2 regions of the Streptomyces sp. NPDC031111 genome follow, and region 2 is predicted to be linked to the other one. Evidence: riboswitches for the same ligand, from Rfam matches in the RefSeq annotation. Region 2 holds a riboswitch; the other holds the start of a gene.
The links. Region 2 has a riboswitch for thiamine pyrophosphate ahead of ACZ470_RS30975 (thiamine ABC transporter substrate-binding protein). Riboswitches for the same ligand answer to the same signal wherever they lie in the genome.

Region 1 (6,867 bases), on a different contig from region 2:
ATGGTCAGCCTCCCTGGACGGCGGTCAGGACTTCCACGCGGTCCCCCTCGGACAGGGGAGTGGCGGGCCACTGCACGCGCGGTACGACGGTTTCGTTGAGGGCGGCGGCCACCCCGGAGGGCGCCGCGGTGAGCGACTTCACGACGAGGTCGAGGGCCGTGCCGGGGGCGAACTCCCGGGGCTCGCCGTTGACCGAGACGTTCATGCGGACTGCTCCGTGAGGACGGCGGCGCCGAAGCGCCGGGGGGTGAACGGGCGGGCCTCCTCCGGGAGCGCGCCGGTGGTGAGGACGTGCGCCATGACGTCGCCGGTGACGGGCGTCAGCAGCACGCCGTTGCGGTAGTGGCCGGTGGCCAGCAGCAGCCCCTCCAGCGCGGTGGGGCCGAGCAGCGGCGCGTTGTCGGGGGAGGCGGGGCGCAGTCCGGCCAGGGTCTCGGTGAGGGGCAGCTCGGTGATCCCGGGGGCGAGTTCGTGGGCGTCGCGCAGCAGCTCGTACACGCCGCCGGCGGTGACCGTCGTGTCCCAGCCCATCTCCTCGCTGGTCGCGCCGATCACCAGCTCCCCGTTCTCGCGGGGCACCAGGTAGACGTGGCTGCCGCGCACCACGGCCCGCACCGTCCGGCTCAGGAAGGGACCGTGCCGGGCGGGCATCGTCAGCCGCACCACCTGGCCCTTCACGGGCCGTACGGGAGGCAGTACGTCCGCGGGTACGCCCGCGAGCCGTCCGCTGAGACTGCCGGCGGCCAGCACCACCTGCCCGGCGCCCAGCTCGGTGCCGTCGGCCGTGACGACTCCCGTCGCCCGGTCCCCGGCGACGACCAGCCGCTCGGCCCACGCGCGGTGCACGACCACGCCCGCCCGCTCGCACGCGGTCAGCAGCGCGGCCGCCAGCCGCCGCGGGTCGATCTGGTGGTCGCCGTCCACCCGCAGACCGCCGCGCACACCCGGCGCGAGCATGGGCTCCAGCCGCCGGCACTCCCGCCCGGACAGCCACTGCGACTCCAGCCCGGACCGCTGCTGGAGCGCGTGCAGCTCCCGCAGATGGGCGCGGTCGTCGGCGTCCAGCGCCACGGCGAGCGTGCCGCACCCGCGGTAGCCGAGGTCCTGGCCGGTGAGCTCGGTCAGCTCGGCCGCGAAGTCGGGATAGCGCCGCGCGGAGGCGAGGTTCAGGGCGAGCAGGGTCTCCTCGCCGTAGTGCAGTTCGGTGACGGCGGCCAGCATCCCGGCGGCCACCCGGGCGGCGCCGCCGCCCGGCTCGGGGTCCACCACGGTCGTGGCGAGACCGCGCTGCGCGGCCCGCCAGGCCGTGACCAGACCGATGATTCCGCCCCCGACGACGAGGACGTCTGAGGTACGCGTGGGCGACATGGGCGTCCAGCCCCTCCCTTCGCCGGCATGACCCGGATCAGGTTCGTACGGTCGGAGGCCGCCAGCCTCCCTCTCAGCCCGGTGCGTCCGGGCTCCCGCGAGTGCTTGTACGTTGGCCACCCTAGCCCTCGGCCCACCGACCTCGTAAGGGAGCCTCCGCGTGGCACGCTCGCTCGACGGACTCGTCCTCGCCCCCGTCGCCGACCAGGCCCCGGGCCAGGTCGGCACCCGTACCCGGTTCGTCTACCACGAGCGCGGCGGCGAGATCTGGGCCGACTACGCGGGCGGCGACGTCGTCCGCGGGCATCTGGTGGGCACCCGCGCGGGAGACCGGCTGGACTTCCGGTACGTGCAGCTCAAGCGGGACGGCACGACGTCCTCGGGGCACTGCGTGTCGACGGTCGTGGAGCTGCCCGACGGACGGGTACGGCTGGAGGAGAGCTGGGAGTGGGAGTCGCAGCCGGGCAGCGGGACGAGCGTGGTCGAGCAGCTGTCCGGGGACGAGGACTCCGACTGATCGGCGCGCGTCGGGTGTCTATGGTGATCGGGTGAGCGAGCAGACGCAGGAACCGGGACCGTCCGAGCCGCGGCGGGTGGTGGTGGCGGGCGCCGGCATGGCCGGTGTGCAGACCGCGGTCGCGCTGCGGGAGCAGGGCTTCACCGGCACCGTGACCCTGATCGGCGCGGAGCCCCACCAGCCGTACGACAGGCCGCCGTTGTCCAAGGCGGTCCTGCTCGGCAAGGCCGAGGACTCCGCCTTCGACGTCGACTTCGAGGAGCTCGGCATCGAGCTGCGGCTCGGCTGCGAGGTGCTCGGCCTGCGCCCGGGCGACCACGAGCTGGACACCGAGAACGGGCCTGTCCCGTACGACGTCCTGGTGGTCGCCACCGGGGCGGAACCGGTCCGGCTGCCCGGCGCCGAGGGGGTGCCCGGCGTGCATCTGCTGCGCACCCTGGACGACGCCGAACGGCTGCGGCCGGTGCTCGCGCGGCAACACGACATCGTGGTGGTCGGCGCCGGCTGGATCGGCGCGGAGTTCGCCACGGCCGCACGCGAGGCAGGCTGCGCGGTCACCGTGGTGGAGGCCGCGGAGCGCCCGCTGGCCGAGGCGCTGCCCGCCGAGGTGGCGGACCGGATGACCGCCTGGTACGCCGAGGCCGGCGTCGGGCTGCGCACGCACGCGCGCGTGGAGCGCGTCGAGCCCGGCGCCGTGGTGCTGGACGACGGCTCGCGGCTGCCCGCGGGCGCCGTGGTCGTCGGCATCGGGGCCCGGCCCGCGACGGCCTGGCTGGGGGGCTCCGGGATCGAGCTGGGGGCGCACGGCGAGGTCGTCGCCGACCACCACCTGGCGACCTCCGTGCCGGACGTGTACGCGGTCGGCGACTGCGCGTCCTTCCCGTCCGGCCGCTACGGCGAGCGGCTGCTCGTCCACCACTGGGACAACGCCCTCCAGGGGCCGCGCACGGTCGCCGTGAACGTCCTCGGCGCGCCCACCGGGCAGGCCCCCGCGGTCTACGACCCGGTGCCGTACTTCTGGTCCGAGCAGTTCGGGCGCTTCGTGCAGTACGCGGGGCATCACGCGGCAGCCGACCGGACCGTGTGGCGCGGGGACCCCGCCGAGGCGGCGTGGACCGTGTGCTGGCTGCGGGAGTCCCGCCTGGTCGCGCTGCTCGCGGTGGGGCGGCCCCGGGACCTGGCGCAGGGGCGCCGGCTGATCGAGTCGGGCACGGCGATGGACGCCGGGCTGCTGGCGGACCCGGCGCGTCCGCTGAAGTCGGCGGCCGTATGAGATCACGGGCCGACGCGTCGGCCCAGGTGGGCGGGGCTGACTTCCGACTGTCAGTGGCAGATGGCAGGCTTGTTCCGTGACCGAGATTGACGCAAAGATCGATGCTCTCGTCCCCGCCTGGCTCACCCTCCCCGACATCGCCGAACAGCTCGGCGTCGAGGTGACACGTGTCCGGCAGCTGGTCAAGGAGGGCCAGCTCATCGCCGTACGCCGAGGTGAGAACCGCGCGCTGCACGTGCCCGCCGCCTTCATCGACGGGGACAAGGTCGTCAAGGGCCTGACCGGGACCCTGACGCTCCTGCGGGACGACGGCTTCACGGTCGAGGAAATGCTGGAGTGGCTGTTCACCCCCGACCCCACCCTGCCGGGCACACCGGCGCAGGCACTCAGCGAGAACCGTGGCACGGAGGTGAAGCGCCGGGCCCAGGCGCTCGCGGTCTGACCCGCACCCGACCGTCCCGAACCACCACGACACCGGCCGGGGCACGGGCCCCGGCCGAGGGCCCGCCCGTGCCCGCGGCATAGGGTCCCTTGCGGTGTGCGCTCCCCGGCCGGGGAACGCACACCGCCGACACACCGGGCCCGCCGGGTCCGTACGCCACCGACATCCGGGGGGACGCCGCATGTCCGACACCGCCACCGCCCGCGCCCGGCTCGCCGACGCCCGGGTCTACCTGTGCACCGACGCCCGCAAGCGGCAGGGCGACCTCGCGGAGTTCCTGGACGCGGTCCTGGCCGGCGGGGTCGACATCGTGCAGCTGCGGGACAAGGGCATGGAGGCCGGCGAGGAGCTGGAGCACCTGGCCGTCCTCGCCGACGCCTGCGACCGGCACGGCAAGCTGCTCGCGGTCAACGACCGCGCGGACGTCGCCCACGCCGCCGGCGCCGACGTCCTCCACCTCGGCCAGGGCGACCTCCCCGTCCCCGCCGCCCGCGCGATCCTGGGCGACGACGTCCTGATCGGCCGCTCCACCCACGCCGAGTCCGAGGCAGCGGCGGCGGCCGTCCAGCCCGGAGTGGACTACTTCTGCACCGGCCCCTGCTGGCCCACCCCCACCAAGCCCGGCCGGCCCGCCCCCGGCCTGGACCTGGTCCGGTACACCGCCGCCCTCGGCACCGGGCGCCCCTGGTTCGCCATCGGCGGCATCGACCTCGGCAACCTCGACGAGGTGCTGGACGCCGGCGCCCGCCGGGTCGTCGTCGTACGGGCCATCACCGAGGCGGACGACCCGGGCGCGGCGGCGGCCGAGTTCGCGAAGCGGCTGCGGCAGACGGCCGGCTCCGACGCCTGATGAACCCCACGCATCCCAGACTTGTCCAAGGTGTGGACAACAAGTCGTCATTTCAGACAAATCCCACCCGTCCGGTTGGGGGACCGCCCACCCCTGGCTAACCTGCCCGTATGGCCCTCGGAACCGCATCCACCAGGACTGATCGCGCACGCACCGTGCGCGACATCCTCGCCGCAGGCAAGACGACCTACTCGTTCGAGTTCTCGGCGCCGAAGACCCCCAAGGGCGAGCGGAACCTGTGGAGCGCGCTGCGCAGGGTCGAGGCGGTCGCGCCGGACTTCGTCTCCGTGACGTACGGCGCGGGCGGCTCCACGCGTGCCGGCACGGTCAAGGAGACCCAGCAGATCGTCGCCGACACCACCCTCACCCCCGTGGCCCACCTCACGGCGGTCGACCACACCGTCGCCGAACTGCGCAACATCATCGGCCAGTACGCCGACGCCGGGATCCGCAACATGCTCGCCGTGCGCGGCGACCCGCCCGGCGACCCGATGGGTGACTGGGTCCCGCACCCGGAGGGACTGACCTACGCGGCCGAACTCGTCCGGCTCATCAAGGAGTCGGGCGACTTCTGCGTCGGTGTCGCCGCCTTCCCCGAGATGCACCCGCGCTCGGCTGACTGGGACACCGACGTCGCCCACTTCGTCGACAAGTGCCGGGCCGGCGCCGATTACGCGATCACTCAGATGTTCTTCCAGCCCGAGTCGTATCTCCGGCTGCGTGACCGAGTCGACGCGGCGGGCTGCGCGACCCCCGTGATTCCCGAAGTCATGCCCGTGACCAGCGTGAAGATGCTGGAGAGGTTGCCAAAGCTCAGTAACGCCTCGTTCCCCGACGCCCTCAAAGAGCGGATCCTCACAGCGAAGGACGATCCGGCGGCGGTACGCTCCATCGGTATCGAGTTCGCCACGGAGTTCTGCGCTCGGCTGCTGGCCGAGGGAGTGCCCGGACTGCACTTCATCACGCTCAACAACTCCACGGCGACCCTGGAAATCTACGAGAACCTGGGCCTGCACCACCCACCGCGGGCCTAGACCGGTCGCACGGACATACGACACACTGCGTAGCGACCACTGGGAGAGGGGCGTACATGGGCTGGACGGTCCTCTACATCGCGTTCGGCATCGTCGCGCTGTGGCTGCTCGGTGAGGTGCTGCTTCAGTACAAGGCGCGGCTGCGCTGGCGGCTGCTCGCCTTCGCCGGCTTCCTCGGTGTCGTGCTCGGTGTGCTGATTCCGTCGGTGATCGTCATCGGGCTGGGCGCCGCCGCCTTCGCGGTCGGCCAGACCTACGTCACGCTGTCCTTCCGCAGGGGCTTCGCGGCCGGCTGGGCGGTCAACGCGCCGGTGCTGGCCGCCGCCAAGGGCCGCCGGGGCGAGCGCGGGCGCCAGGACCCCACCCTGGAGGTCTCCGACCTGGAGACGTCCGCCGGTTACGGCGACGAGGGCGCCGACCACCGCGACCGTTCCGGCTACGGCACGGACGACGACTACGACCGCGACGACGTCTTCACCCCCGCCGCGCGCCCCGACCAGCCGGCGGCCGCCGAGACCACCGCCGTCTACGAGCCGCAGCCCATGCCCGACGACACCGGTTCCTACGGCGTCTACGGCGACACCGGGTACGCGGCCCCGTCCCAGGACCAGTACGCGGGCGCCACCCAGGCCGCCGACCAGAACTACGCCTACGACTACTCCGGTTACGGCCAGCAGCAGGGCTACGACACCACGGGCCAGCAGCAGTACGCCGCCTACTCCGACCCGTACATCGGCAACTCGGCCTACGGCGACACCTCGTACGACACGGGCTACGCCGACCCGCAGCAGTACGCCCAGCAGGGCTACGCCCAGGACCCGTACGCCGGCGCCTACGGCGGCGAGACCCCGGCCGGCGGCCTGTGGGTCCCGCAGCAGCGCAGCGCCGACGACCCGTACGGCGGTGAACTCCCGCCGGAGCAGCCCTACCCGTACCAGGGCGACGGACAGCCGCAGGGCAACGGCCCCGGGTACGACGAGCAGTACCGCTTCTGAGCGCGGTCACTGCGAGCCGCGGAACTCCGGCCCCTCCACGATCAGTCCGGCGACCAGTGCCCCGGACATCCCGGCGTGCGGGAGCCCGCCGCCGGGGTGGGACCAGCCACCGGCCGTGAACAGCCCCGGCAGCCTTGTGGTGTTGGACGGGTGCAGCAGCCGCCCGCCCGCCGCGGCCAGCGCCGGAACCGGCACCGCGCCGCCCTCCGCCCCGGTCTCCTCGGCGATGTCGGCCGGGGTGCGCACCTCGTGCCACAGCAGCCGGTCGCGCAGGCCGGGTACGGCCCGCTCGGCGGCGGTGATCAGACTCTCGACGTGCGCCTCCGAGACGCCCTCAAACCCCGCGGGCACCACCGACGTGACCGTGACCGCCTCGTGGGCGGCGTCC
Region 2 (6,867 bases):
ACACGATCATCAGAATCGTCGACAGGGCCATGGCCTGGCCGTAGTTGAGGTCCCCGGGCCGCCCCAGCAGCCGTGCCACGGCCACCGGCAGGGTCGGGTTCTCCGGCCGCGCGATGAAGACCGTCGCCCCGAACTCCCCCAGGGACACCGCGAAGGCGAACCCGGCCGCGATCAGCAGCGCCCGCCGCACCATCGGCAGGTCCACCTCCCGCCACGCCCGCCACGGCGACGCCCCCAGCACCGCCGCCGCCTCCCGCAGCCGTACGTCCACGGCCCGCAGCACCGGCAGCATGGTCCGTACGACGAAGGGGACGCCGACCAGCGCCTGCGCGAGGGGGACCAGGATCCAGGAGGCCCTGAGGTCCAGCGGCGGCTCGTCGAGGGCGATCAGGAAGCCGAAGCCGACGGTCACCGCGGACACGCCGAGCGGCAGCATCAGCAGCGCGTCGAAGCCCCGCACCAGCCGTCCCGCGTCCCGCCGGGTCAGCGCGACGGCGGCGAGACCGCCGATCACCACGGCGATGACGGTGGCGGCGACGGCGTACTGGAGCGAGTTGCCGACCGCCTCGATCGGCGCGGCCAGGAACGCTCCCCCGTCCTCCTCGGTCAGCGCCCGGTAGTAGCCGAGGTCGGCGGCGCCGAAGGAGCGCTCCACCAGCACCGCGAGCGGCAGCAGGAGCAGCACGGCGACGGTGGCGACGACTCCGCCGAGCAGCGCCCACTGCCCGGCCCCGCGCGGCCGGCGGGCGGTCACCGACGCGTCCACCAGCCGCAGCGCGGTCTCCCGTCGCCGTACGGTCCAGGCGTGCAGGGCGAGGATCGCGCCCACGGCGACGAACTGGATCATCGTCAGGACGGCCGCCGTGGACAGGTCGAAGATCTCGGAGGTCTGCCGGTAGATCTCCACTTCGAGGGTGGAGAAGGTGGGCCCGCCGAGGATCTGCACCACACCGAAGGTGGTGAAGGTGAACAGGAAGACCATCAGCGCGGCGGCGGCCACGGCGGGCGCGAGCGCGGGCAGGGTGACGGTCCGCCAGGCCGTGAACCGCGAGGCGCCCAGCATCCGCGCGGCCTCCTCCTGCCGGGGGTCCAGCTGCGACCAGAGCCCGCCCACCGTGCGCACGACGACGGCGTAGTTGAAGAAGACGTGCGCGAGCAGGATCGCCCACATGGTGGTGTCCAGCCGTACGCCCCACAGCTCGTCGAGGAGTCCTCCGCGCCCGACGAGCGCCATGAACGCCGTACCCACGACGACCGTGGGCAGCACGAACGGCACGGTGACCACGGCCCGCAGGACCTGCTTGCCGGGGAACTCGAAGCGGGCGAAGACATACGCGCCGGGCAGGGCGATCAGCAGGGTGAGGGCGGTGGAGGCGAGCGCCTGCCAGGTGGTGAACCACAGCACCTGCCGGATGTCCGACTGCGCCAGTACGTCCCCGATCCGCCCGAGTTGCCAGGTCCCGTCGGTCTTCAGGCCGCGTGCGACGATCGCGGCGACGGGATAGGCGAAGAAGACGGCGAAGAACGCGACGGGCGCGGCCATCAGGCCGAGCCGCGCCGCGCTCCCGCGCCGCCTCGCCGCGGCCCGCGTCACCTCAGTACGAGCGAGGTCCACGACTTGACCCACTGGTCACGGTTGTCGGCGATCTTCGCGGGCTCCATGGTCTGCGGGTCCTTCGCCTCCGGCCCGAACTTCGTGAACTCCGGGGGCACCTGGGCGGCCTCCCGCACCGGGTAGACGAACATGTTGAGCGGCATGTCGTCCTGGAACCGCTTGCTGATCAGGAAGTCGAGCAGTGCCTTTCCTCCCTCGGGGTTCTTGGCGTTGCTCAGCAGCCCGGCGTACTCGACCTGACGGAAGCAGGTGCCCTCGGCGACGCCGGTGGGCGCGGTGTCCGGCTTCGGGTCGGCGTAGATGACCTCGACGGGCGGCGAGGAGGCGTAGGACACCACCAGCGGCCGGTCGGCCTTGGCCTTCTTGCCGCCGGCCGAACCGGAGAACTCCTCGTTGTAGGCCTGCTCCCAGCCGTCGACCACCTTCACGCCGTTGGCCTTGAGCTCCTTCCAGTAGTCCTGCCAGCCGTCGTCCCCGTACCGCGCGGCCGTACCGAGCAGGAAGCCGAGGCCGGGCGAGGAGGTGGAGGCGTTCTCGGTGACGAGGAGGTCCTTGTACTCGGGCTTGATCAGGTCGTCGAAGGTCTTCGGCGGGGTCAGGTCGTGCTCGCTGAACCACGCCTTGTCGTAGTTGACGCAGATGTCGCCGCTGTCGATGGGGGTGACCCGGTGCTTGTCCTCGTCGACGCGGTATTCGGGGAGGATCAGGTCGGAGCGCTTGGCCTCGTACGGCTGGAACAGCCCGTTGTCGAGGGCGCGGGACAGCAGGGTGTTGTCGACGCCGAAGAAGACGTCGCCCTGGGGGTTGTCCTTGGTCAGGATGGCCTTGTTCACGGCCTGCCCGGCGTCGCCGTCCTCTAGGACCTTGAGCTTGAAGCCGGACTGCTTCTCGAAGGCGGCGACGACGTCCTTGGACGCGGCCCACGAGTTGTGGCTGACGAGGGTCACGGTCTTGGACCCGCCGCCGCCGCTGCCGTCGTCCCCGTCGGACGACCCGCACGCGGACAGCGTGACCAGCCCCAGCCCGACGGCCAGGACCGTGACCTTCTTGGTGATGCCCACTTGATTCCTCCTGGAGTGACCAGGAAGAGACGCGGCCCTGCCCGGGAACCTTGGGGGGTCCCGGGCAGGGCGCAACAGCTCGAGTGATGACCGATCTCCCTACCCAGAATGACCTGGGCCAGGTTCGGAGGGTCTGCGGCCGGTGCCGCACTCTCAGCGCTGTGGCGCTCCCCTGTCGGAATATGAAGATGTACTTACTCGGGTCACATTACCGCTCGCTCGCGGCGAGCTGACCACACGCCCCGTCGATCTCCTGTCCACGGGTGTCCCGGATCGTCACCGGCACACCGTGCGCGGCGATCGCCTCCACGAACGCCTTCTCGTCCTCGGGGCGGGAGGCGGTCCACTTGGAGCCGGGCGTGGGGTTGAGCGGGATGAGGTTGACGTGCACGGGCCGACCCTTGAGCATCCGGCCGAGGCGGTCACCGCGCCAGGCCTGGTCGTTGATGTCCCGGATGAGCGCGTACTCGATGGAGAGCCGCCGCCCCGACCTGGCCGCGTACTCGAACCCGGCGTCGAGCACCTCGCGCACCTTCCACCGCGTGTTCACGGGGACGAGGGTGTCGCGCAGCTCGTCGTCGGGGGCGTGCAGCGAGATGGCGAGCCGACACTTGAAGCCCTCGTCGGAGAACCGGTGGATCGCCGGGACGAGGCCGACGGTGGACACGGTGATGCCCCGCTGGGACAGCCCCAGCCCGTCCGGCTCGGGGTCGGTCAGACGCCGGATCGCCCCGACGACGCGGTTGTAGTTGGCGAGCGGCTCGCCCATGCCCATGAACACGATGTTGCTGAGCCGCGCCGGACCGCCGGGCACCTCGCCGTCCCGGAGCGCCCGCATCCCGTCCACGATCTGGTGCACGATCTCCGCGGTGGACAGGTTCCGGTCCAGTCCGGCCTGCCCCGTGGCGCAGAACGGACAGTTCATACCGCAGCCGGCCTGCGAGCTGATGCACATCGTCACCCGGTCCGGGTAACGCATCAGCACCGACTCGACCAGCGTCCCGTCGAACAGCTTCCACAGCGTCTTGCGGGTCGTGCCCTGGTCGGTCGACAGATGCCGTACGACGGTCATCAGCTCCGGAAGCAGCGCCTCCTGGAGCTTGCCGCGCGCGCCGGCCGGGATGTCGGTCCACTGCTCCGGGTCGTGCGCGTACCGCGCGAAGTAGTGCTGCGACAACTGCTTGGCGCGAAACGGCTTCTCACCGGCCGCGGCGACCGCCTCCTTGCGCTCGGCGGGCGTGAGATCGGCGAGGTGCCGCGGCGGCTTCTTGGCTCCGCGGGGGGCGACGAAGGTGAGCTCACCGGGAACGGGACGGGCCACGGTCGGGCAACTCCTCAGGACGACGGGGGTCTGGCAACTCCGCAGGGGCGGGGACGACGGCACCGCTGTGCCTGAGCCAGGGACAACCCGCGGGGGGACGTACGAAAGGGCCCGCAGTACGCCGCGAGCCCTTCCAGAGTACCCGTTCGCCGTCAACCCGCCCCGACGAAGATCACCAGCAGCAGCCGGCCTCACCCCGAGCCGACGAAAAGCACCAGCAGCAGCCACACCACCGGTGCCGTCGGCAGCAGGGAGTCCAGGCGGTCCATGATGCCGCCATGGCCGGGGAGCAGTGTGCCCATGTCCTTGATGCCCAGATCACGTTTGATCATGGACTCGCCGAGGTCGCCCAGTGTCGCGCTGGCCGCGACCGCGAGGCCCAGCAGCAGACCCTGCCACCAGGTGCCGTCGTCGATCAGGAACTGCATGCACAGCGCGCCCGCGACCATCGCGAAGGTCACCGCGCCCAGCAGGCCCTCGCGGGTCTTGCCGGGGCTGATGCGCGGGGCGAGCTTGCGCTTGCCGAAGCGCCAGCCGACCGCGTACGCGCCGGTGTCGCTGACGACGGTCAGCAGCAGGAAGGTCAGGACGCGCCACGGGCCGTCGTCGGCCGTCAGCATCATCGCGACGAACGTCGCCAGGAACGGCACGTAGAACGCCGCGAAGACACCCGCGGTGACGTCCTTGAGGTAACCCTCGGGGGGTGCCGTCATGCGCCAGACGAGCACCGCCAGCGCCGTGAGCGCCATGGCGACCCACGCGCCCTCGGCCCCCCGGGCGTATCCGGCGACGACCATGGCCGCGCCGCCCAGCGCGAGCGGCACGAGCGGCGCCTTGATGCCCTTGCGTTCCTCGAGCCGCTTGGTCAGCTCCCACAGGCCCACCACCACGGCGACGGCGATCACGCCGACGAAGACCGCCTTGACGACGAACAGCGACGCGATGATCACCACGCCCAGTCCGACGCCGACGCCTATCGCGGCGCCGAGGTCGCGGCCCGCGCTCTTCTTCTGCGGTGCGGGGGCCGGCTGCGGGGCGTCGGGCATGGGCTCCGGATTCTGCGGCACCTCCCCCGGGAGGGGTCGGGCCCGCGTCGGCTCGTCTCGGAACAAGGGGCCGCTCAGCCGAGTGGCCCCTCGGTCCGCATCCTGGTTTCCGCCGTGGTCGGGTACGTCGGGCACGATGGGCATGGGACGCGTCTGCTGCACGTTGTGCGCATCGTACGCGTGACCCGCGGGGGCAGCCCCCCGGCCGGGCCCGTGGTCGGACGGCCCCCAGTACCCGGTCTGCGGCGTCCCCCAGGAAGAGTCGTTCATCAGACCTCGAGCAGCTCGGCTTCCTTGTGCTTCAGGAGCTCGTCCACCTGGGCGACGTACTTCGCGGTGGTGTCGTCGAGCTCCTTCTCCGCACGGCGGCCCTCGTCCTCGCCGACCTCGCCGTCCTTGATCAGCTTGTCGATGGCGTCCTTGGCCTTGCGGCGCACGGAGCGGATGGACACCTTGGCGTCCTCACCCTTGCCCTTGGCCACCTTGATGTAGTCACGGCGGCGCTCCTCGGTCAGCTCGGGGAACACCACCCGGATGATGTTGCCGTCGTTGCTCGGGTTGACGCCCAGGTCGGAGTCGCGGATCGCCTGCTCGATGTTGCGCAGCGCGCTCTTGTCGAACGGGGTCACCACGGCCATGCGCGGCTCGGGCACGGAGAACGAGGCCAGCTGGTTGATCGGCGTCGGCGCGCCGTAGTAGTCGGCCACGATCTTGTTGAACATCGCCGGGTGCGCACGGCCGGTGCGGATCGCGGCGAAGTCCTCCTTGGCGACCACGACGGCCTTCTCCATCTTCTCCTCGGCCTCGAGGAGGGTCTCTTCGATCACCACTTGCTCCTGCGTGTCTTGAGTAGGCCCGGCTGCGGTTCCTTGTCGGGGCGGCGGCCGGCTGCGTCGCGTCTTCTTCCTGCACGGTTCCCGACCGGCAGGACATTGTCCATCCCCCGGTCAGTTGCGGCCGGCTTGGTCACCCACCAGCGTGCCGATCTTCTCACCCTTGACGGCGCGGGCGATATTGCCCTCCTTCAGGAGCTCGAAGACCACGATCGGGAGGCTGTTGTCACGGCAGAGCGTGACGGCCGTGGCGTCGGCGACCTTCAGGTCCCGGGTGATGACCTCGCCGTAGCCGAGCGCGTCGAACTTCACGGCGTCCGGGTTGGTCTTCGGGTCGGAGTCGTAGACGCCGTCCACACCGTTCTTGCCCATGAGCAGCGCCTCGGCGTCGATCTCCAGGGCGCGCTGGGCGGCGGTGGTGTCGGTGGAGAAGTACGGCATGCCCATACCGGCGCCGAAGATGACCACGCGGCCCTTCTCCAGATGCCGCACGGCGCGCAGCGGAATGTACGGCTCGGCGACCTGCCCCATGGTGATGGCGGTCTGCACGCGGCAGTCGACGCCCTCCTTCTCCAGGAAGTCCTGGAGGGCGAGGCAGTTCATCACGGTGCCGAGCATGCCCATGTAGTCGGAGCGGGCGCGGTCCATGCCGCGCACCTGGAGTTCGGCGCCGCGGAAGAAGTTGCCGCCGCCGATGACGATCGCGATCTGCGCGCCGTCCCGTACGACGGCCGCGATCTCGCGCGCGATGGCGTGCACCACGTCGGGGTCGACGCCGAGGCCCCCGCCACCGGAGAAGGCCTCTCCGGACAGCTTCAGCAGAAACCGGCCGCGTACTTTGCCGTCGTCGCTCTTCTCAGCCTTGGTGGTCATCGGGGATCCCGCCTCTTTCACGTGTTGCACATACGAAGAAGGCCATTGCCGGTGGGGCGTGGTTCGCATCCCATACGGCAATGGCCTCCTCGTCAGATCTGCTGTCGTCAGGCACGCG

Region 1: it holds a riboswitch for thiamine pyrophosphate, as region 2 does, so the genes downstream of both, thiO (glycine oxidase ThiO) here and ACZ470_RS30975 (thiamine ABC transporter substrate-binding protein) in region 2, are expected to answer to the same signal.

What each region holds. Positions count from the first base shown of each region.
Region 1 is NZ_JBVIGS010000011.1:230,730-237,596, reverse strand. Features, by position in the region: gene ACZ470_RS23660 (thiazole synthase) at 1-2, opposite strand, end outside; gene thiS (sulfur carrier protein ThiS) at 5-205, opposite strand; gene thiO (glycine oxidase ThiO) at 202-1,368, opposite strand; TPP riboswitch at 1,366-1,477, opposite strand; gene ACZ470_RS23645 (avidin-fold protein) at 1,529-1,885, shown strand; gene ACZ470_RS23640 (NAD(P)/FAD-dependent oxidoreductase) at 1,917-3,158, shown strand; gene ACZ470_RS23635 (Rv2175c family DNA-binding protein) at 3,235-3,600, shown strand; gene thiE (thiamine phosphate synthase) at 3,782-4,450, shown strand; gene metF (methylenetetrahydrofolate reductase [NAD(P)H]) at 4,561-5,484, shown strand; gene ACZ470_RS23620 (SCO2102 family sporulation regulator) at 5,541-6,479, shown strand; gene ACZ470_RS23615 (phytoene desaturase family protein) at 6,486-6,867, opposite strand, start outside.
Region 2 is NZ_JBVIGS010000018.1:99,996-106,862, reverse strand. Features, by position in the region: gene ACZ470_RS30980 (ABC transporter permease) at 1-1,543, opposite strand, end outside; gene ACZ470_RS30975 (thiamine ABC transporter substrate-binding protein) at 1,591-2,676, opposite strand; TPP riboswitch at 2,755-2,860, opposite strand; gene rlmN (dual-specificity RNA methyltransferase RlmN) at 2,885-3,997, opposite strand; gene ACZ470_RS30965 (phosphatidate cytidylyltransferase) at 4,189-5,313, opposite strand; gene frr (ribosome recycling factor) at 5,313-5,870, opposite strand; gene pyrH (UMP kinase) at 5,991-6,749, opposite strand.